3 regions of the Aurantimonas sp. NFXS3 genome follow, and region 2 is predicted to be linked to each of the others. Evidence: predicted binding sites of a transcription regulator. Region 2 holds the regulator's gene; each other region holds the start of a gene.
The links. Region 2 encodes LexA, which represses DNA repair genes until DNA is damaged. Its sites were predicted from a motif close to TGTTCNNNNTGTGTTCNG; they were not measured.

Region 1: a site for LexA is predicted at 5,139-5,156, ahead of J3367_RS06930 (ImuA family protein). Genes of this name have one in related genera too.
Region 3: a site for LexA is predicted at 5,782-5,799, ahead of J3367_RS08105 (YifB family Mg chelatase-like AAA ATPase). Genes of this name have one in related genera too.

What each region holds. Positions count from the first base shown of each region.
Region 1 is NZ_JAGDDZ010000002.1:376,576-384,003, reverse strand. Features, by position in the region: gene J3367_RS06960 (glucokinase) at 1-111, shown strand, start outside; gene gshB (glutathione synthase) at 228-1,166, shown strand; gene J3367_RS06950 (SH3 domain-containing protein) at 1,289-1,876, shown strand; gene J3367_RS06945 (4'-phosphopantetheinyl transferase family protein) at 1,978-2,769, shown strand; gene J3367_RS06940 (metallophosphoesterase family protein) at 2,766-3,578, shown strand; gene J3367_RS06935 (YeeE/YedE family protein) at 3,749-4,969, shown strand; gene J3367_RS06930 (ImuA family protein) at 5,212-6,186, shown strand; gene J3367_RS06925 (Y-family DNA polymerase) at 6,152-7,428, shown strand, end outside.
Region 2 is NZ_JAGDDZ010000005.1:133,423-140,850, forward strand. Features, by position in the region: gene J3367_RS15030 (peptidyl-prolyl cis-trans isomerase) at 1-1,488, shown strand, start outside; gene trpD (anthranilate phosphoribosyltransferase) at 1,485-2,516, shown strand; gene trpC (indole-3-glycerol phosphate synthase TrpC) at 2,513-3,328, shown strand; gene moaC (cyclic pyranopterin monophosphate synthase MoaC) at 3,325-3,825, shown strand; gene glp (gephyrin-like molybdotransferase Glp) at 3,822-5,063, shown strand; gene lexA (transcriptional repressor LexA) at 5,107-5,826, shown strand; gene J3367_RS15060 (ComEC/Rec2 family competence protein) at 5,921-7,428, opposite strand, start outside.
Region 3 is NZ_JAGDDZ010000002.1:624,694-632,121, reverse strand. Features, by position in the region: gene pcaG (protocatechuate 3,4-dioxygenase subunit alpha) at 1-383, shown strand, start outside; gene J3367_RS08130 (CoA transferase subunit A) at 401-1,258, shown strand; gene J3367_RS08125 (CoA-transferase subunit beta) at 1,258-2,040, shown strand; gene pobA (4-hydroxybenzoate 3-monooxygenase) at 2,037-3,218, shown strand; gene J3367_RS08115 (rhodanese-related sulfurtransferase) at 3,234-4,121, opposite strand; gene J3367_RS08110 (hypothetical protein) at 4,297-5,679, shown strand; gene J3367_RS08105 (YifB family Mg chelatase-like AAA ATPase) at 5,870-7,402, shown strand; gene J3367_RS08100 (class I SAM-dependent methyltransferase) at 7,410-7,428, shown strand, end outside.

The sequences.
Region 1 (7,428 bases), on a different contig from region 2:
CCGCTCTTCGTGGTGACCGAGCCGCTGGCCGCGCTGGCCGGCCTCGCCGCCTTTGCCCGCACGCCGCGCTTCTTCGGGCTGGAGACCACCGGACGCCGCTGGGTCGCCTGACCAGGGCCCCGCCCCGGGGCCTTGCCGGCGACGATCCGTCCATTGCCATTGCGCATGCCGCCGCTCGGCGCTACGTCGCAGCGCGGTCGTACCCGTTCCCAGGCGAAGGAAACCCCATGGCGCTCAAAGTCGCGGTCCAGATGGACCATGTCTCCTCGATCTCGATCAAGGGCGATTCCACCTTCGCCCTCTGCCTGGAAGCGCAGAACCGCGGCCACAGCCTGTTCCACTACACGCCCGACCGGCTGTCGCTGCGCGACGGCCGCGCCACGGCCCGCGGCGAGGTGCTGGAACTGCGCGAGGAAGAGGGCAACCATTTCAGCCTCGGGCCCCAGGAAAAGGTCGATCTGGCCGAGATGGACGTCGTCCTCCTGCGCCAGGACCCGCCCTTCGACATGGCCTACATCACCTCGACCCACATTCTCGACCGCATCCACCCGAAGACGCTGGTCGTCAACGACCCGACCTCGGTGCGCAACGCGCCGGAAAAGATCTTCGTCACCGAATTCGCCGATCTGATGCCGGAGACGCTGATCACCAAGGACCCGGAAGAGGTCATGGCCTTTCGCGCCGAATTCGGCGACATCGTCATGAAGCCGCTCTACGGCAATGGCGGCGCCGGCGTCTTCCACATCACCCCGGACGACCGCAACCTGACCTCCTTCCTGGAGACCTTCGGCCTGCTTTTCCGCGAGCCGTTCATCGTGCAGCGCTACCTGAAGGACGTGCGCAAGGGCGACAAGCGGATCATCCTGGTCGACGGCGAGTTCGCCGGTGCGATCAACCGCGTGCCCGCCGAGACCGACACCCGCTCCAACATGCATGTCGGCGGCCAGGCGACCCCGACCGAGCTGACACCCCGCGAACGCGAGATCTGCGAGCGCATCGGACCGGCGCTGCGCGAGCGCGGCCTGATCTTCGTCGGCATCGACGTGATCGGCGATCTCCTGACCGAAATCAACGTCACCTCCCCGACCGGCATCCGCGAGGTGAAGCGCTTCGGCGGCGCCGATATCGCCGCGGTCCTGTGGGACGCGATCGAGGCGAAGCGCTGACCCTCCTGCCGTCGCGGAAGATGAACGCCGGATAACAGGTGCGTTCGGGAACCGTTCGGACTGACTGTGGCTTACTGCAGCAAGAGAACCGGAGAGGTTCCGGCTCAGTCCGAGGGAACGCCATGAACAAGATGCTCTTTGCAGCGCTCGCGGTCGCGAGCGCCATCACGCTGCCGGCGAGCGCACAGGCGCAGTCGCGTGCGATCGCCACCACCGACGTCAATCTGCGCGCCGGCCCGTCGACCTCCTATCCTGCCGTCAACGTCGTCGGCGCCGGCGACCGGGTCCGCGTCTTCGGCTGCCTCGACACCCGCGCCTGGTGCGATGTCGGCTATGACGGCCAGCGCGGCTGGATGTCGTCCAACTATCTCGCCGACGCCCGCGAGCGCCGCTATACCGGCCCGCGCTATGTCGACCGGATGGACGCGCCGGTCATCTCCTTCTCCATCGGCCGCTACTGGGATGACCATTATCGCAGCCGCAATTTCTATCGCGACCGGGACCGCTACGACGATCGCCGGGGCCGCGACCGCCGCGACTTCGATCGCCGCGACGACCGGCGCGATGCCCGTCGCGATGCCCGCCGGGACTTCCGCGAAGACCGGCGTGACGACCGGCGCGAATTCCGCGAGGACCGGCGGGACGATCGTCGCAACTATCGCGAGGAGCGCCGCGACGAACGGCCGGTGCCCCTCTACCGGGTGGACTGAGGCCTCCCCACATTGAACGATGATCGAGGCGCGGGCGCCCCCCCGCGCCTCGATGCTTTTGCGGCCATTGAACCCTGGCCGCCGTGCCGCCGAGGACCGCCTTGCCACCGATCGATCCCGCCACCAGCGCCCCTGTCCTGCCGGAGAACGGCGTCGCCATCTGGCTGACCTTCCTGGCCGATATCGGCGACAGCGAGCGCGCGGCCTATCGCAAGCTCCTCGACCCGCACGAGGTCGAGCGCCACGACCGCTACAAGGTGGCGGGCGCCCGCGACGAGTTCCTGGTCGGGCGGGCGCTGGTCCGCACCACCCTGTCGCGCTACCGCGACACCGCGCCCGCCGACTGGCGCTTCGAGACCAACCGCCATGGCCGGCCCTCGATCGTCGGCGAGGCGGCGGGCGGCCTCGTGTTCAACCTTTCCCATACGCGCGGCCTCGTCGCCCTGGCCGTCTCCAGGGGCTGCGAGATCGGCGTCGACGTGGAGGCAGTCGGCCGGGAAAGCGCCACCTTCGATCTGGCCGGGCGCTATTTCTCGCCGTCTGAAGCCGAGTGGGTGCGCGCGGCGACCGGTCCGGCTCTGGCCGAGCGGTTCTTTGCGGTCTGGACCCTGAAGGAAGCCTATATCAAGGCCCGCGGCATGGGGCTGGCCCTGCCGCTGGACGGCTTCTCCTTCGCCCTCGACGACGCCACCGAGCGGCCGACCATCGCCTTCGATGAAGGCTGCCCCGACGATCCGGCCCGCTGGGCCTTCCTGCGCCGGCGCGTGTCGAACGACCATCGCCTGGCCTTCGCGGCCTCGCCGCCGGACCGGATTGACACCGTGCGATTCCTGCGCACCGTTCCGCTGTCGGGCTCCGTTACCGATATCGATGCCACGGACGTCGCGTCGTGAAGCTCTTCGCCGTCGCCGACCTGCATCTCGGCCACCCGGCCAATCGCGAGGCGATCCACGAGATTGCCGCGCATCCGGACGACTGGCTGATCCTCGCCGGCGACGTCGGCGAGACCGAGCGCCATCTGGATCTGGCCCTCGACGTCCTGCAGCCGAAATACCGGCAGGTGGTCTGGGTACCGGGCAATCACGAACTCTGGGCCGTGGCCAGCGAAGGCGTGCCGCTGCGCGGCGAGGCGCGCTACCGCCACTTCGTCGAGCGCTGCCGGGCCCGCGGCGTGCTGACGCCCGAGGACGCCTATCCGGTCGTCGCCATCGACGGGCAGGACGTGCGCATCGTGCCGATGTTCCTGCTCTACGACTATTCCTTCCGGCCCTCCGATGTCGCCCATGAGGACGCCGTCGCCTGGGCCCGCGAGGGCGGGCCGGTCTGCTCCGACGAGCAGTTCCTGCCGGCCGATCCCCATGCCAGTCGCAGCGCCTGGTGCGCGGCGCGCGTGTCGGCGACCGCGGCCCGCCTCGACGGGCTCGACGACGGCGTGCCCAACATCCTCGTCAATCACTGGCCGCTGCGCCGCGATCTGGCCCGCCTGCCGCGCATTCCGCGCTTCTCGATCTGGTGCGGCACCACCCGCACCGAGGACTGGCACACCCGCTACAACGCTCGGGCCGTGATCTCCGGCCATCTGCACATGCCCTCGTCCAGGACCATCGACGGCGTCGCCTTCGAGGAGGTCTCCTTCGGCTATCCCAAGCAATGGCGCGGTCGCCGCGAACCGGCCGACGCGCTGCGCCGCATCCGGATGTAGCCGGCTCACGAAAGCCTCGCGGCGCCCGAGATGATGCGCTTGGCGCGGATCGGCCTTTGCGGGGAACAATCTTCGCCTCCCGCTGCCGGGCGGAGCATGCTGTGCGTCGTCGGCCCCGCAGCCCGACCCTATCTGTCGTCGCAACAGCCTGCATTTCCACGGAGACATCCATGTCGCAGATCACCATGGCGGGCCGCGCCCCCGGCAGCGGCGCCGTGAGCCCGGCCGCCTGGGTCGCGCTCGGCCTCGCCCTCATCGGCGCGCTGGGTCTCGCCTTCGGCCAGAGCCCGCGCATCGCCGCGCTCTTCGTCGTCGGCGGCGCCTTCGGCCTCGTCCTCTACCATGCCGCCTTCGGCTTCACCTCGGCCTGGCGCAACTTCATCCGCGACGGTCGCGGCCGGGGCCTGCGCGCCCAGATGGTGATGCTCGCCATCGCCGTCGCGCTGTTCTTCCCGGCGCTGGCCGCCGGCAGCCTGTTCGGCCAGGAAGTCTCGGGATTCGTCTCGCCGGTCGGCACCTCGGTGCTGGTCGGGGCGTTCATCTTCGGCATCGGCATGCAGCTGGGAGGCGGCTGCGCCTCCGGCACGCTCTACACCGCCGGCGGCGGCAATGCCCGCATGCTGATCACGCTGGCCTTCTTCATCATCGGCTCGCTGCTGGCGACGATCCATTTCGACTGGTGGATGGCGCTGCCGGCCTTCGAGCCGGTCTCGGTCGTCGACAGTGTCGGCGCGCCGCTGGGCATCGTCCTGTCCTTCGCCCTCTTCGCGGCCATCGCGGCCGTGACGATCCTCGTTGAAAAGCGCCGCCATGGCGGGCTGGAGCAGGCCGACGCACCGAAGCGCCACGGTCTGGCACGCTTTGCCCGCGGGCCGTGGCCGCTGGTCGCCGGCGCCATCGCGCTGGCGCTGCTCAACTTCGTCACGCTGGCGCTGGCCGGGCGCCCCTGGGGCATCACCTCGGCCTTCGCCCTGTGGGGCGCCAAGCTGTCGGAACTCGGCGGCGTCGATCCCTCCGCCTGGTCCTACTGGCAGAAGCCGGGCAATGCGACGGCGCTGTCCTCCAGCATCTTCGCCGACATCACCTCGGTGATGAATTTCGGCATCATCCTCGGTGCCCTCCTCGCCGCGGCCCTCGCCGGCCGGCTGGCGCCGAACTTCGCCATTCCGCTGCGCTCCATCCTGGCCGCGGCGATCGGCGGACTGCTGCTGGGCTATGGCGCGCGAATCGCCTTCGGCTGCAATATCGGCGCCTATTTCGGCGGCATCGCCTCGGGCAGCCTGCATGGCTGGCTGTGGCTGGTCGCCGCCTATGCCGGCTCGGTTCTCGGCGTACGCCTGCGGCCGTTCTTCTTCGTCGGCGAACGGCCGCACGTCACCAAGGACACCTGACTGCACCCATCATCCACAGACCTTTCGAAAGGCCGTCGCGACACCCTCGCGACGGCCTTTTTGCGTGGTTGTCGCAAGACAGGGGATTAGGAATCCTGCCCTTTCCGGAAACGGCGCTCGGGCCCTGAGCAGACTCGGCTTGACTCTCCAGGGCCGCTCTGGAATCCATAGGAACATATCAGGAACAAACCTCTTGGTGAGGCGGAGCGATCGCGAATCCCTTGTGATCGAAGGAGAATCCTATGGCCTCAACCGATCCCGCCGCGCTGACCGCCTCCCGGCGCGCGGCCCCGCCCGCGCCCGTTCGCCTGTATGGCACGGACCGGGATTTTGCTAGGAATCGTGCCCTGTCGGAGCTACGCGAGCGCATCGCGCAGATCGAGGGCGAGCCGGTCTGCCGGATGGAAAACACCGCTGCGGACACCCGCCACCAGGGCGATGCGGCAGCCGTGCGGCGCGCGATGCCGAAGCTCCTGTCGCTCGGCGACGCAGCGGCCGATGCGGCGCTCGGCGGCGGCTTTCCGGCGGCGGGACTGGCCGAAATCCATCTCGACGAGACCCGCGACGGCGGCTCGCTCGCCGGCTTCGCGCTGGCGCTGGCGATCCGCTTCGGCGCCCGCCCGGACCGGCCGCTCCTGTGGATCGGCGACATGATGGCGTTTTCCGAGGCCGGGCTTCCCTATCTGCCGGGGCTTGCGAGCTTCGGCCTCGACCCCGCCGCGCTCTGCCTCGTCAAGACCCGCAAGCTCGACGAGGCGGCCTGGGCCGGCGAGGAGGCCGCCACCTCGCGGGCGCTGGCCATGGCGATCCTGGAAGTGCGCGGCAATCCCGCCCGGCTCGGCCTCGACGGCACCCGGAGGCTGCATCTGCGCGCCCGCGACGCCGGCCTGCCTCTGCTGTTGCTGCGCCAGAGCGCCTGTCCCGAGGCCACCGCCGCGCCGCTGCGACTGCGGATCCGGCCGGGGCCGGCGAGCCACGTCGCCGACCTGGCCGATCGCGACAAGCTCATCGGCCACCCGGTCTTCGACGTCACGGTGGAGAAATCCCGCGACGGTCGCCCGCAGCATGTAGTCCTGGAGTGGAATTCCCATGAGCGACGTTTCGGCCCCCCGGCCCGTTCCGAACCGCTATCTCGCCCTGTCGTTTCCACGGCTGTCGACGGACCGGATCCGGCGCGAGCGGATGGGACGGTCGTGGCGCTCCGACGCGCCTCGTAAGGGAGCGGCCGACGACGGCGATGGCGAAAGCGGCCGCCCGGCGCCGCTGGCGCTCTACGAGACCGTCGGCAACGCCAACCGCATCGTGGCGACCTGCGAGGCAGCCGAGGCCATGGGGCTTGCGGCGGGCAGCGGCCTGGCCGAGGCGAAGGCGCGGTTTCCGGACATGGAGGTCATGCTTGCCGACCCGGCGGCCGACCGGCGGCTTCTGGAGGCGGTCGCCGACTGGTGCGACCGCTACACGCCGCTCGTCGCCCTCGACGCGCCGCACGGTCTCGTCCTCGACATTTCCGGCTGCGCCCATCTCTTCGGCGGCGAGAAGGCGCTGATGGACGATCTCCTGGTGCGGCTGTTCCATCAGGGCCTCGCCGCGCTTGCAGCGATCGCCAGCCATGCCGGCACGGCCCTGGCGCTGGTCGGCGGCGGCAAGGGGCGCGGCGGCGCCATCGTCGCCGAGAATGACGAGCTGGCCGCCGTTTCGCCGCTGCCCGTCGCCGCGCTGCGGCTGGAGCCGCCGGTCGCGGCGATGTTTCGCCGTCTCGGCCTGAAGACCATCGACGCGCTGCTGGCGCTGCCCCGCGCCGGGCTGGCGCGGCGCTTCGGCGAAGATCTCCTCGCCCGCCTCGACACCGCGCTCGGCCGCGCCTCCCGGCCGATCAGCCCGCGCCGGCCGGTACCGGACCTGACCGCCGAGCGGCGATTGTTCGAGCCGATCAGCCTGACCGACGACGTCGAGCGCATCCTCCTGTTGCTGGCGGCGCGGATGAAGGGCGATCTGGAGCGGCGCGGCGTCGGGGCGCGGCAGCTCGAACTGTCGCTGTTTCGCGTCGACGGCGCGGTCAACCGGCTGGTGGTCGGCGCCTCGCGGCCGGTGCGCGAGCCCGCCGCCATCCAGCGCCTGTTCCGCGAGCGCATGAAGGGGCTCGGCGAGGAGTTCGACGCCGGCTTCGGCTACGATCTCGTCAAGCTCGCCATCTACGCCACCGAGCCGATGCCAGACCTGCAGACCGACCTGTCCGGCGAGACCGTCGGCAGCGACGCCTTCGGCAGCCTCGTCGACAGGCTCGGGGCGCGGCTCGGCGAGGCCAGCGTCCTGCGGCTCGACGCCGTCGCCAGCCACTGGCCCGAGCGGGCCGAGCGCTGGCGGCCGATGGTGGCGGGCTCGGCCGCGCTGGCAAGGCCGGCACCGGTCGCCGCGCCGCAGACGGCGCCGCGGCCGCTGCGGCTGCTCGCCATGCCGGA
Region 2 (7,428 bases):
CAGTTCCAGAATGCGCTCTACAACGCCCGGATCAGCGAGGCCGACTACATTCGCGGCCAGGAGAACCAGGCGGTGCGCAGCCAGATCGTGGACGCGGTCTCGGAAGGCATCGCCATTCCCGACGCCTTCTCCACGGCGCTCGGCCTCTACAATGGCGAGCGGCGCACGATCGAATACGTGACGCTGACCCCCGCCACCATCCCTCCCGTGGCCGACCCGTCGGACGAGGTTCTCGCGACCTATTTCCAGGAGAACAGCGAAACCTACGCCGCGCCGGAATATCGTTCGGTGGCCTACGCGGTGCTGACGCCCGAGGCGATGGCCGACCCGACGACGATCACCGACGAGGCGGTCGCGGCGGATTACGAGCAATACAAGGAGCGCTATACCACCGCCGAGCAGCGCCGGGTGCAGCAGATCGCCTTCCCCGACGAGGCGGCTGCGCAAGGCGCCAAGGCTGAGCTCGAGGCGGGCACCAGCTTTGCCGATGTCGCGAGCGAGGCCGGCCGCAGCGCCGCCGATATCGATCTCGGCCTCGTCACCCGGTCGCAGATTCCCGATGCGACGGTCGCCGAGGCGGCCTTCTCGCTCGCCGAGGGCGAAGTGTCGGACGTGGTCAGCGGCGCCTTCGGGCCGGTGCTTCTGCAGGTCACGGAAATCCAGCCGGAAACCGTGCAGACGCTGGAAGAGGTTTCCGACGAGATTCGCTCGGCACTGGCACTCGTGGCGGCCAGCGATACGGCCAACAGTGCCTACAACGCCTTCGAGGATGCCCGCGCCGGTGGCGCAACCTTCGCCGAAGCGGCGCAGAGTGCCGGCCTGACGGTGCAGACGATCCCGGCCGTCGACCGCGAGGGCAACGGCCCGGACGGCCAGCCCGTCGCCGAACAGCCGTCGGCGCAGGAATTCCTGCCCGGCGTCTTCGAGACCGAGCCCGGCCTCGACAATGTGCCGATCAACTTCCAGTCCAACGGCTACGTCTTCTATGACGTGATCAGCATCGACCCGGCCCGCGACCGCACCCTCGACGAGGTGCGCGACCGGGTGGTGGCCGACTGGAAGGCCGCCGAGACGGACAGGCAGCTCGCCGAGCGCGCCGAGCAGATGAAGACCGAGCTGCAGGCCGGCCAGAGCATGGCCGATGCGGCGGCCGCGGTCGGCGCGGAAGCCCGCACGGCAGCGGCGATCTCGCGCCAGTCCGGCGTGTCGGAACTCGGCCAGGCCGGCGTCAATGCGGCGTTCTCCGGCGGAACCGGCACGGTCGCCACGGCCGCTGGTCGCGAGGCCGGCTCGCAGATCGTCCTGCGCGTCGTCGAGGTTGCGCCCCCGGCTGACCCGGCGGCCAACGTCGCCGCCAACGAGCGCAGCCAGATGACCGGCATGCTGGAGAACGACATTCTGGAGACCTACGTGTCGCTGCTCCAGAACGACACCGCCATCGCCGTTCACCCGGCGGGCATCGAGCGGGCGAAGGCCCTGATCCGTTGAGCCAGAGCCTGAAACCCTTCATCGCCAAGGTCGCGGCGGGCGAGACGCTGGACCGCGCCGAGGCCGGCGAGGCCTTTTCGGTCATGATGTCCGGCGAAGCGACGCCGTCGCAGATCGGCGGCTTCCTGATGGCGCTGCGCGTGCGCGGCGAAACCGTCGACGAGATGGCCGGCGCGGTGGACGTCATGCGCGCCAACATGCTGCGCGTCGAGGCGCCGGCGGGAGCCGTCGACATCGTCGGCACCGGCGGCGACCACGCCGGCACGCTGAACGTGTCCACCTGCTCGGCCTTCGTTCTGGCCGGCTGCGGCCTTGTCGTCGCCAAGCACGGCAACCGTGCCCTGTCGTCCAAATCCGGCGCGGCCGATGTCCTGATGGCGCTCGGCGTCAATGTCGACCTGAAGCCCGACGCCATCTCGCGGGCCCTCGCGGATGCCGGCATCTGCTTCATGTTCGCGCCGACCCACCACGCCGCCATGCGGTTCGTGGGCCCGAGCCGCGTCGAGCTCGGCACCCGCACGATCTTCAACCTGCTCGGACCGATGTCCAACCCCGCTGGCGTCGGCAAGCTGCTCTTGGGCTCGTTCTCGCGGGAATGGCTGGTGCCGATGGCCGAGACGCTGCGCGCGCTCGGTACCGAATCCGCCTGGCTCGTCCATGGCGACGGTCTCGACGAGATGACGGTCTGCGGCACCACCGAAGTCGCGGCGCTGGAGAATGGCGAGATCCGCCAGTTCGCCATCGAGCCGGAGGATGTCGGCCTGCGCCGCTGGCCGCTGGCCGACATCAAGGGCGGCGACGCCGCGACCAACGCGACCGCCTTGCGTGCGGTTCTGGACGGGGCCGACAATGCCTATCGCGAGATCGTTCTTCTGAACGCGGCGGGCGCTCTGGTCATGTCGGGACATTCGGCCGATCTGCGCGAGGGCATCGCCAAGGCCGCCGACGCCATCGACAGCGGCCGCGCCCGCGCCGCGCTGGAGCGGCTGGCCGCGGTCACCCAGGCGATTGCGGGGGAAACCAAATGAGCGATATCCTGCAGCGGATCGAGGCCTACAAGCGCGAGGAGATCGCCGCCGCCAAGCAGCGGATCTCGCAGGCCGATCTCGAAGGCCAGTTCGCCGCCGTCGAGCCGCCGCGTGGCTTTGCGGCGGCGCTCGGCGCGCGCCACCGCGCCGGCGAGTTTGCGCTCATCGCCGAAGTGAAGAAGGCCAGCCCGTCCAAGGGCCTGATCCGCGAGGATTTCGATCCGCCCGCCCTCGCTGCCGCCTATGAGCGCGGTGGCGCCGCCTGTCTCAGCGTCCTCACCGACACGCCGTCCTTCCAGGGCGATCCGTCCTTCCTGACGGCGGCGCGCGCGGCGACCACCCTGCCCGCGCTGCGCAAGGATTTTCACTACGATACCTATCAGGTGGCCGAGGCCCGGGCCTGGGGCGCCGACGCGATCCTGATCATCATGGCCGCGGTCGACGACGCCCTCGCCCGCGACCTCGAAGCCGCGGCCATCGCCTATGGCCTGGACGTGCTGGTCGAGGTGCATGACGAGGCCGAGACCGAGCGGGCGCTTGCGCTCGCATCGCCGCTGCTGGGCATCAACAACCGCAATCTGCGCACCTTCGAGACCTCGCTGGACACCGCCGAGCGGCTCGCCGCCCTCGTGCCCGACGATCGCGTCCTGGTCGGCGAAAGCGGCATCTTCACCCATGCCGACTGCCAGCGCCTCGCCGGACACGGCATCCGCACCTTCCTCGTCGGCGAGAGCCTGATGCGTCAGGACGACGTCGAGGCCGCGACCCGCGCGCTGATCGGCGGCGATCCCGCCGTCACGGTGTCCGCATGAGCGATCCGCGCGACGTCACGCTGACCCATCTCGACGCCACCGGCGCCGCGTCGATGGTCGATGTCGGCGACAAGGAGCGCACGCGCCGCGTCGCCGAGGCCGAAGGCTTCGTGATGATGGAGCCGGCGACGCTCGACTTGATCCTGGCCGGCGAGGCCAAGAAGGGCGACGTCATCGGCATTGCCCGCATTGCCGGAATCATGGGCGCCAAGAAGACCCACGACCTGATCCCGCTCTGTCATCCGCTGATGCTGGAGAAGATCGGCGTCGAGATCACCGCCGAGCCGGCGCTGCCCGGCCTTAGGGTCACGGCGACGGCGCGGGTCGGCGGCAAGACCGGTGTCGAGATGGAGGCGCTGACCGCCGTCTCGGTTGCCTGCCTCACCATCTACGACATGGCCAAGGCGGTCGACCGCTCCATGACCATCAGCGGCATCCGCCTGCTGGCGAAATCCGGCGGCCGCTCCGGCGACTGGTCGGCGGACGCCGCGTCGTGAGTCTCATCCCCGTCGAGGAGGCCTATCGTCTCCTCGTCGAGGACGCCCGGCCCCTCGCCCGAACCGAGACGCTGCCGCTGCGCGACGCCTCGGGCCGCATTCTGGGCGCGGACCTCGCCTCGCTGCGCACCCAGCCGGCCTTCGACGCCTCCGCCATGGACGGCTACGCGGTCCGCGCCGCCGACCTCGGCGACGAAGCGCCCTTCCCCTCCCTGCGGCTCGTCGGCGAATCGGCCGCCGGCCACGCCTATGACGGCACGCTGCAGCCGGGCGAGACCATCCGCATATCCACCGGCGCGCCGGTTCCCGCTGGCGCCGACGCCATCCTGATCCAGGAGAACGCCCACCGTCGGGACAGCACGGTCACCGCGACGGCGCCGGTCGTCGTCGGCCAGCACATCCGCCCGGCGGGAATCGATTTCGCCGCGGGCACGCCGCTTCTCACCGCCGGCACCGTGCTGACCCCGGGCGCCATCGCGCTGGCCGCCAGCGGTGGTCATCCGTCGATCCCGGTACGCGGCCGGCCCCGCGTGGCGATCCTGGCGACCGGCGACGAACTCGTCCTGCCCGGCGAACCCATCGGTCCGTCGCAGATCGTCGCCTCCAACACCTTCGGTGTCGCCGCACTGGTGCGCGAGGCCGGCGGCCTGCCGCTGAATTGCGGGATCGCGCCCGACCGCGAAGCGGCCATCGATGCCCAGCTGACACAGGCGATCGCGGACGGCGCCGACATCTTCGTCACCATCGGCGGCGCATCGGTCGGCGACCACGATCTCGTCGGCAAGGTCTTCGCCGCTCATGGCGTCTCCCTCGACTTCTGGAAGGTGGCCATGCGACCCGGCAAGCCGCTGATGGCCGGCAGGCTGGGCGACATGCGGGTCGTCGGCCTGCCCGGCAACCCCGCCTCCTCCATGGTCGCCGCGACCCTGTTCCTGGCACCGCTGGTTCGGCGCCTCGCAGGCCGTCCCGCGCGTCCGCTGTACCGCCGGGGTATTCTCGCCGCGCCGATGCCGGACAATGGCGACCGCACGGATTTCGTGCGCGCCCGGATCGAACCGGACGGCGCCGGCCCACCCCGCATCGTGCCGTTGTCGCGGCAGGATTCCTCGCTGCTGTCGATCTATGCCGCGGCCGATGCGCTGCTCGTCCGCCCTGTCCGCGCCGCACCGGCCGAAGCGGGCGATCCCTGCGATTACGTCCCCCTGACGGCGCTGGAGCCACTTGCGGAACACAACTAGAACAGATAGGTTTGTTCAGGTTTTGTTTTGAGGAGTCGCCCGGATGCTGACGCGCAAGCAGCACGATCTTCTGGTCTTCGTGAACGATCGGGTGCGCGAGACTGGTGTGCCCCCGTCCTTCGATGAAATGAAGGACGCGCTGGACCTGCGGTCCAAGTCCGGCATTCACCGCCTGATCACCGCGCTCGAGGAGCGGGGCTTCATCCGCCGCCTGCCCAACCGGGCCCGCGCGCTGGAAATCCTGAAACTGCCCGAGTCGATTCAGGGCAACCGCCCGGCCCCAGTCGGGCGCACCGGCTTCAAGCCGAGCGTCATCGAAGGCAGCCGCGACGCGGCCCGGCCCGCACCCGCGGCTCAGCCGGCGCCGGCCAAGGCGTCCGCCTCGACGGCCATTCCTGTCATGGGGCGCATTGCCGCCGGCGTGCCGATCTCGGCCATCCAGCACAACACCCATTCCATCGTCGTTCCGCCGGATATGCTGGGCAGCGGCGAGCATTACGCCCTCGAAGTGAAGGGCGATTCGATGATCGAGGCCGGCATTCTCGACGGCGACACGGTGGTCATCCGCCGGGGGGACACCGCGACTCCGGGCGAGATCGTGGTCGCCCTCGTCGACGACGAGGAAGCGACGCTCAAGCGATTCCGCCGTCGCGGCGACACCATCGCGCTGGAGGCGGCAAATCCGGCCTATGAAACCCGGATCTTTGGCTCGGACAGGGTCAAGGTCCAGGGCAAGCTGATCGGCCTGATCCGCCGCTACTGACCGCTCCGGACGCGACGCGGTCGGCGCAGAACGGGTGATAGGGCCTCGCGACTTGCGCCCGAAGCGTTGAGGCCCGAAACCGGCTCGTCCTCGCTCAGGGCGCAGTCGTCGCGGTTCGGCCTGCGCTGGCCGAGCCGCCATTGCTGACGGTCGCCGACGCGGGTTGCGTGACAGGCACCTGCGGGTCCGGTGCAGCAGGCTTGCGCCAATATTCCGGCCAGGGCGCCAGCCGATGGACGTTCCAGCGTTCGGGTGGATCGCTGATTGCCTGCACGATGCGGGGCCGGCCTGTCGCCGCCTCCCGGCCGATCGCCAGCGAGCCGGTCCGCCGCAGCGTGCGCAGCGTCACCAGAGCCGCGCCGGACCGGCATTCGGCAAGCCGGATCGCCCGTGAGACGATGGCAACATCCGCCTCGTCGCAGGCATTGCCCGTGCGGGCATAATCCTCCGTCCAGACCACCCGCAGGCCGCCGCGCGTGGTGAAGCGGCAGTATTTGGCCGCGCACTCGGCGGGAATCGTCGCACGGATCCGCTCGGTGTCCGTGCCCCGCGGCGCCCGCGCCTCGAAGGCCCGCTCCCATTGTTCCGCGATGAAACCGCTGGGCCTTGCACGAAGGAAAGCAAGCTGGCCCTCCGCCGCGAGAGTCGCGACCTCCTTGCCGTCCTCGAAGATCAGCAGTTCCGGTGGGACCGTCCTGTCGGGCGCTGCGACGAATCCGGCGAGTGCCAGCGGCAGGCCAAGCCAGCGCAACCGGCTTGCCAGACAGGACGCGGTGAGGATCGCCGCCGTCAGCAGCAGAAGTCCCGATGCGGTCATGCGTCCGATCGCCTGGTCCGGCAGCCAGGCATAGACGTTGCGGGCGATCTCGAAGACGAGCCAGAGGCCGGCACCCATCGCCTGGAACGGCCAGGCGTCGAGCCCGAACGGAATCAGCAGCGTTCCCACCAGCGCCAGCGGCATGATCCACAGCGTGAACAGCGGCATGGTCAGGAGATTGGCGACGAAGCCGAAGGCCGCCATCCGGTGGAAGTGATAGGCGGCATAAGGCGCGGTCGCCGATCCCGCGAGAAGCGACGTGACCATGATCGCAGAGAGCGCGACGAGGATCTTGCCGGCGACGCCCCTATCCGTCTCGCGGCCGCGTTCGCGCCCTGCCCGCCATTGCGACAGGGCCGCATAGCCGCCGATCAGCGCCACGGTCGCCGCAAAGCTCATCTGGAAGCTGGCGGTCATCACCGCATGCGGAGCGACGAGGATGACGACGATGGCAGCGATCGCGACGTTGCGAAGCGTCAGGGCGGGGCGGTCGATCAGCACCGCGCCGAGCATGATCGCCAGCATGACGAAGGAGCGCTGGGTCGCGACATTGGCGCCCGAGATCGCCAGATAGATCGCCGCGACCACGAGCGCGACGATGGCGGCGATCTTCTTGGCCGGCAGGCGCAGCGAGATGGCCGGCACGAGCGACAGCGACGACCGCACGGCCAGCATGGCGAAGCCGGCGACGATCGCCATGTGCAGGCCCGAGATCGACAGGACATGGGCGAGCCCCGTGCCGCGCAGCCATTCGCGGGCATCGTCGGGGATACCGGCGCGCTCGC
Region 3 (7,428 bases), on a different contig from region 2:
TCTATCCCGGCCCGTCCGAGACCCGCGGTACCGCCGATCCGCATTTTTCCGGCTTCGGCCGCTCGCCCGGCGACATGACCACCGGCGAGTTCGTCTTCGAGACGATCAAGCCGGGCCCGGTCCCGTTCAAGGACGGCCGCCCCCAGGCGCCGCATGTGACGGTCTGGATCGTGGCGCGCGGCATCAATCTCGGGCTTCACACCCGCATGTATTTCGGCGACGAGGAGACAGCCAACGCGGCCGATCCGGTGCTGGCGCGCATCGAGCACCGTGCGCGGGTCCAGACGCTGATCGCGCCGCGCACGCAGGAGGGCGACGTGCCGACCTACCGGTTCGACATCCACCTGCAGGGCGAGAACGAGACGATCTTCTTCGACATCTGACGGCTGCAAAGAGATCCATGGCACAGTTCAAGACACTGAAAGACGCCGTCGCCGACAATCTGCGGCCCGGCGACATCGCGGCCTTCGAGGGCTTCACCCATCTCATTCCCCATGCGGCCGCCCACGAGGTGATCCGCCAGGGGATCGGCGAGCTGACCCTCGTGCGGCTGACGCCCGACCTCGTCTACGACCAGCTCGTCGGCTGCGGCCTCGTGAAGAAGATGATCTTCTCCTATCTCGGCAATCCCGGCGTCGGCCTCCTGCGGCGCGTGCGCGACGCAGTGGAGAACGGCGTGCCGCAGCCGCTGGAACTGGAGGAACACTCCCACGCCGCCCTCGCCAATGCCTATGAGGCGGGCGCCGCCGGCCTGCCGATGGCGGTGTTCCGCGGCTACAAGGGCGCCGGGCTGAAGGCGGTCAATGCGAACATCCGCTCGGTCACCTGCCCCTTCACCGGCGAGGAACTGGCTGCCGTTCCGGCGATCCGGCCGGACGTCACCTTCATCCATGCCCAGAAGGCCGACCGGAAGGGCAATGTCCTGATCGAGGGCATTCTCGGCGTCCAGAAGGAGGCGGTGCTGGCGGCCAGGCGCGCCGTCATCACCGTGGAGGAGATCGTCGACGATTTCGACGACGCCCATCCGAACCTGACCATCCTGCCGCACTGGACGATCAGCGCGATTGCCCATGTGCCCGGCGGCGCCCATCCGTCCTATGCGCGGGGCTATTACGGCCGGGACAATGCGGCCTATGTCGAATGGGACGAGATCGCCGCCGACATGGACCGGTTCAGGGCCTGGATCGACACCCATGTCATGCAGGCCGGGCCGGAGGATTTCGCCGGCCGCGTCGAGACGCTGAAGGGGAAGATGTGATGGCGAACGCGGACTTCACGCCCGACGAGATGATGACCATCGCCGCCGCGCGGGCGCTGTCGAACGACGACGTCTGCTTCGTCGGCATCGGCGCGCCCTCGGCCGCCTGCAACGTCGCCCGGCTCACCCATGCGCCGGACATTACGCTGATCTACGAGAGCGGCACCATCGCCACGGCGCCGAGCGTCCTGCCCCTGTCCATCGGCGACGGCGAACTCTGCGAGACCGCGCTCACCACCGTCTCGGTGCCGGAGATGTTCCGCTACTGGCTGCAGGGCGGCCGCATCTCCATCGGCTTCCTCGGCGCGGCGCAGCTCGATCCCTTCGGCAACATCAACACCACGGTGATCGGCGACTACGCCCATCCGAAGACCCGCTTGCCCGGCGGCGGCGGCGCGCCGGAGATCGCCTCGTCCTGCGGCGAGGTGTTCATCACCATGAAGCAGACCAAGCGCGGCATGGTGAAGGCGATCGACTTCTTCACCTCCTTCGGTCACGGCAAGGGCGGCTCGGACCGCCAGGATCTCGGCATCACCACCAAGGGACCGACGCTGCTGGTCACCGACATGGCGGTCTGGCGGCCGAACCCGCAGACCAAGGAATTCGAGGTCAATTCCATCCATCCGGGTGCCTCGCGCGAGGCGATCGCGGCAAGCTGCGACTGGGACGTGGTCTATGCGGCCGATGTCGGCGAGACGCTGCCGCCGACCGAACTGGAGCTCTCCACCCTGCGAGCCATCAAGGCTCGCACCGCGGCCGCACATCGGCGGAACGCCGCGTGACGACGACCCGCACCCGCGTCGCCATCATTGGCGGTGGCCCCGCCGGCCTGCTGCTCGCACTCATCCTGCACCGCGCCGGGATCGAAAGCGTCGTCCTGGAGCGCAAGAGCCGCGACTACGTCCTTTCGCGCATCCGCGCCGGCGTCCTCGAACAGGGCACCACCGATCTCCTGCGCACCGTCGGCCTCGGCGCGCGGATGGACCGCGAGGGCCTCGTCCATGACGGCTTCGACATCGCCTGGCGCGGCGAGATGCTGCATGTCGACCTGCGCGAACTGACCGGCGGCAAGACCGTCACGGTCTATGGCCAGACCGAGGTGACCCACGATCTCTACGACGCCCTCGACGCGGCCGGCGTGCCAGTCATCCACGAGGTCGAGGACGTCGCGCCGCAGGACATCACTGGCAGCGCGCCCTTCGTCACCTACCGCACGCGCGACGGCGAACAGCGGCTGGAATGCGACTTCATCGCCGGCTGCGACGGCTTCCACGGCGTCTGCCGGCAGGCGATCCCAGCATCCAGCATCGAGACCTTCGAGCGGGTCTATCCCTTCGCCTGGCTCGGTGTCCTGTCCCGCACGCCGCCGATCCAGGAGGAGCTGATCTACGCCAATCACAGCCGCGGCTTCGCGCTGTGCTCGCTGCGCAATCCGCAGCTCTCGCGCTACTACATCCAGTGCGACGCCGACGACGACGTCGCCAACTGGCCGGACGAACGCTTCTTCGACGAACTGCAGGCGCGGCTGCCTTCCGCGGTCGCCGGCAATCTGGTGCGCGGGCCGTCGATCGAGAAGTCGCTGGCGCCGCTCCGCTCCTTCGTTGCCGAGCCGATGCGCTACGGCCGGATGTTCCTTGCCGGCGACGCCGCCCATATCGTGCCGCCGACCGGCGCGAAGGGGCTCAACCTGGCGGTCTCCGACATCCACTATTTGTCGCGCGCCCTGATCGCCAATTATCTCGACAAGGACGACGGCCTTCTCGAAGCCTATTCGGAGACCGCGCTGGCGCGGGTGTGGAAGGCCGAGCGCTTCTCCTGGTGGTTCACCTCCATGATCCACCGCTTCGAGGAGCACGGCGCCTTTTCGCAGCGGATCCAGGAGGCGGAATTCGACTATCTGGCCGATTCCGAGGCAGCGCAGAGATCGCTCGCCGAGAATTATGTGGGGCTGCCCTTCTGACGGACGGCGGGCCGCTCAGTCGCGTCCCGCCTCCCGCATGATCTGGCGCTGGCGCTCGCGCAGCGACGCGGCCTTCTCCTCGGTCAGCCTGTCGATGCAATGGGCGCAGGAGACCCCCTCCTCGAAGGCCGGGTCAGCGCGCTCTTCCGGCGACAGCGGCTGGCCGCAGCCATAACAGGCGGTCCAGTCCGTCCGGGCCAGCCCGTGGCCGACGGCGACGCGGCCGTCGAAGACGTAGCAGTCGCCCTCCCAGCGGCTGTCTTCCTGCGGCACGTCCTCGAGATATTGCAGGATGCCGCCCTTGAGGTGGAAGACGCTCTCGAACCCCTTGGACAGCATGTAGGCCGAGGCCTTCTCGCAGCGGATGCCGCCGGTGCAGAACATCGCCACCTTGCGGTGTTCGGCCGGATCGAGCGCGGTCTCCACATAGGCCTTGAAGTCAGTGAAGCTGTCGATCGCCGGATCCACCGCCCCGGCAAAGCCGCCGACCTTGGTCTCGTAGCGGTTGCGGGTGTCGAGGACGAGCACCTCCGGATCGTCGATCAGGGCGTTCCAGTCGGAAGGGGCGACATAGGTGCCGACGCGCCGGGAGGGATCGGCCTCGGGCGCCCGCATGGTGATGATCTCGGGCCGGATGCGCACCTTGGTGCGGGCGAAAGGCCAGTCCTCGGCCGCCGAGAATTTCAACTCGCCGCGACCGATGCCGCAGCGCCGGTCGAGATGCGCGACCATCGTCGCCACGCCGTCCCGCGGGCCCGCCAGCGTGCCGTTGATCCCCTCCGGGGCAATGAGGATCGTGCCGCGCGTGCCGGTGTCGGCGCACAAGGCGGCAAGCTCGGCCTTCAGCGCGGGAAGGTCGTCGAGCGTGACAAAACGATAGAAGGTGGCGACGGTCAGGGGCATGGCGCGTCATACCGCCGGTCTGCCCGCCTGACAAACCCCCGCGCCCTGCGCCGCTCACCGATCCCCAGGCGACGATCCGGTGCAAATCTCGCCGGCGAGACGTGACGCGCCGCCCGGGAATGCTAAGACAGAGAGAGTTTCCCGCCGCCTTGTCCCTCCGCGGAGTTCGCAAGCGTTGATCGACCGTCTCATCGGTGTCGTTCTGATCGTCACGGGCGTCGCCATCCTTCTGCGCGAATGGGTGGGCAGCGCGGGCGCCGGGCTGGTCGCGGCCGGTGGCATCCTCGTCTTCCTGGTCCTCGCCACGCCGCGGGCGCCCTGGTCGCGCCAAGCCTTCGTGGCGCTCGGCCTCGGCCTCGTCGCCATCGCCCTCTTCACCCGTGCCGACTGGCTCGCCATCACGGTGAAGGGGCTCGAACAGGGCGGCTTCATCGCGGCCTTCTTCATCGCGCTCGCCTCGCTACGCGGCCCCGCCGCCGCCTCGCCGGCCATCGAGCGATGCGGGCAGTATCTCGCCAGCCAGCCGCCCGGCAAACGCTATCTGGCGCTGACCACCGGCGGCCATCTCTTCGCGCTGATCCTCAGCTACGGCGCGATCTCGCTTTTAGGCGGGCTGACCGAAAGCATCGCCAGCCGCGAGCCCAACGCCGAAATCCGCGAGATCCGCAACCGGCGCATGCTGCTGGCGATCCAGCGCGGCTTCGTCGCCTCGCTCACCTGGTCGCCGCTGGCCTTCGCCATGGCGATCTCCACCTCGGTCATTCCCGGCTCGTCATGGAGCGGGGCCGCCGTCTTCGCGATCTTCAACGCGGCTCTCGTCACCTTCATCGGCTGGGCGCTGGACACCTACTTCAAGCCGAAGCTGACCCAGCCGGCACCGGCACGGCGCGACCCGATCGGCGGCTGGCGCGACCTGAAGCCGCTTCTGGCGCTGCTCGTCCTGCTCTTTTCGGGCGTTGCGGTGCTGGAGCTCCTGACCGGGCTGCGGGTGATTGCCGTGGTGATGCTGCTGGTGCCGACCATCGCCATCGGCTGGATCGTCATCCAGTCCCGCGGCGAGACCGGAACGGCGGCGCGCACCGCCACGCGGCTGAAGCGGCTCGCCCTCATCGACATCCCCTCCTTCCAGTCCGAGCTGATCCTTCTGGTCATGGCCGGCTTTATCGGCGCCACCGGCGGCGAGTTGCTGCAGCCGCTGATCGCCGATCAGGCCCTGGCGCTGGACGCCATCCCGGTCTCGGTGATCCTCGTCGCCATCGTCTGGATCATCCCGCTGCTCGGCCAGCTCGGCATGAACCCGATCCTGTCGGTGTCGCTGCTGGCGCCCCTGCTGCCGTCGGCGGCCGCCATGGGCGTGTCGCCGAATGTCGTGGTCGTCGCGCTGACCGCCGGCTGGGCGCTCACCGGCGCCTCCTCGCCCTTCACGGCGACGACGCTGCTGATCGGCCGCCTCGGCCATACCAGCGCCTTCCGCGTCGGGGTGGTCTGGAACGGCGGCTTCATGGTGGCCGGCCTGCTGGCCCTGTCGGCTACAATCTTCCTGATAGCCCAGCTTTGAGCCGCGCGCGGCGTGCGACATCTGCTTGACGCGTTAACGACGGCTTAACCATCGAGTCGTCGCTGGACCGCGACTCACTCTGGCGCCGATTTGTTTCTGTCCTGTTCTTGTTTCATTCCGATTTCCATGCTTACCTAACGTCGCTTTCCGGCAAATGGGTGAGCCGGAGTTCATCACGAGGGGTGGTGGCATGGTATCGCGGGTCAAGACGGTGGCGTTTCAGGGCATCGAGGCGATTCCCGTCGACGTGCAGGTGATGGTGGCGCCGGGCAAGGTCGGCATCCAGATCGTCGGCCTGCCGGACAAGGCGGTGGCCGAAAGCCGCGAGCGCGTCCAGGCCGCCCTGCATGCCTCCGGCCTGTCGATGCCGCCGAAGAAGGTGACCGTCAATCTCGCCCCCGCCGACCTGCCCAAGGAGGGCAGCCATTACGACCTGCCGATCGCCCTCGGCCTGATGGCGGCACTCGGCGCGATCCCGTCCGATGCGCTGGCCGGCTATGTCGTCTTGGGCGAACTTTCCCTCGACGGCATGACCACCGCGGTCGCCGGGGCACTGCCGGCGGCAATGGGCGCCAACGCCATCGGCCTCGGCCTGATCTGCCCGGCCGAGAGCGGGGCGGAGGCGGCCTGGGCGAGCCAGGACATGGACATCGTCGCCGCCCGCAGCCTGATCCAGATCGCCAACCATTTCCGCGGCACGCAGATCATCGCCCGGCCGGAGCCGGCCATCCGGGCCGCGCCGTCCGACCTGCCGGACCTTGCCGAGATCAAGGGCCAGATCGTCGCCAAGCGGGCGCTGGAGATCAGCGCAGCGGGCGGCCACAACCTCTTGATGGTCGGCCCGCCCGGCTCGGGCAAGTCGATGCTGGCGCAGCGCCTGCCATCGATCCTGCCGGCGCTGACACCGCGTGAATTGCTCGAAGTCTCGATGATCGCCTCGATCGCCGGGGAATTGTCCGGCGGCAAGCTGTCGGATCGCCGGCCGTTCCGGGCGCCGCATCATTCGGCCTCGATGGCGGCGATGGTCGGCGGGGGCCTGCGGGCGCGACCCGGCGAGGTCTCGCTCGCCCATCGCGGCATCCTGTTCCTCGACGAGTTCCCCGAATTCTCGCCGGTCGTGCTGGATTCCCTGCGCCAGCCGCTGGAGGCCGGCGAAAGCGTCATCGCCCGGGCCAATCACCGGGTCACCTACCCGGCCAAGATGCAGCTCGTCGCCGCGATGAATCCCTGCCGGTGCGGCATGGCCGGCGAGCCCGGCCGCAGCTGTGCCCGCGGCCCGCGCTGCGCCGCCGACTACCAGGCCCGCATCTCCGGCCCGCTGATGGACCGGATCGACATCCGCGTCGATGTGCCGGCGGTCACGGCCGCCGATCTGATCAGGCCGCAGCCGGCGGAATCCTCAGCCGACGTCATGGCGCGCGTCGCTGCCGCCCACGCCCTGCAGACGGAGCGTTACGAGAGCCTCGGCCTGCCCGGCTCGACCCGCAATTCCCATTGTCCGGCCGCCCTGATCGAAAGCGTCGCCGAGCCCGACCGGGAGGGCCGGACACTGCTGCAGGAGGCGGCCGAGCAGATGCGCTTCTCCGCCCGCGCCTATCACCGCATCCTCAAGGTCGCGCGTACCCTCGCCGATCTCGACGGCGACGACATGGTCCGGCGCATCCATCTGGCCGAAGCGATCTCCTACCGCATGGCCGGCGAGCGGCTGGCCGCCGCGGCGTGACGGCAAGATGAGCGCGGAGCTTCACC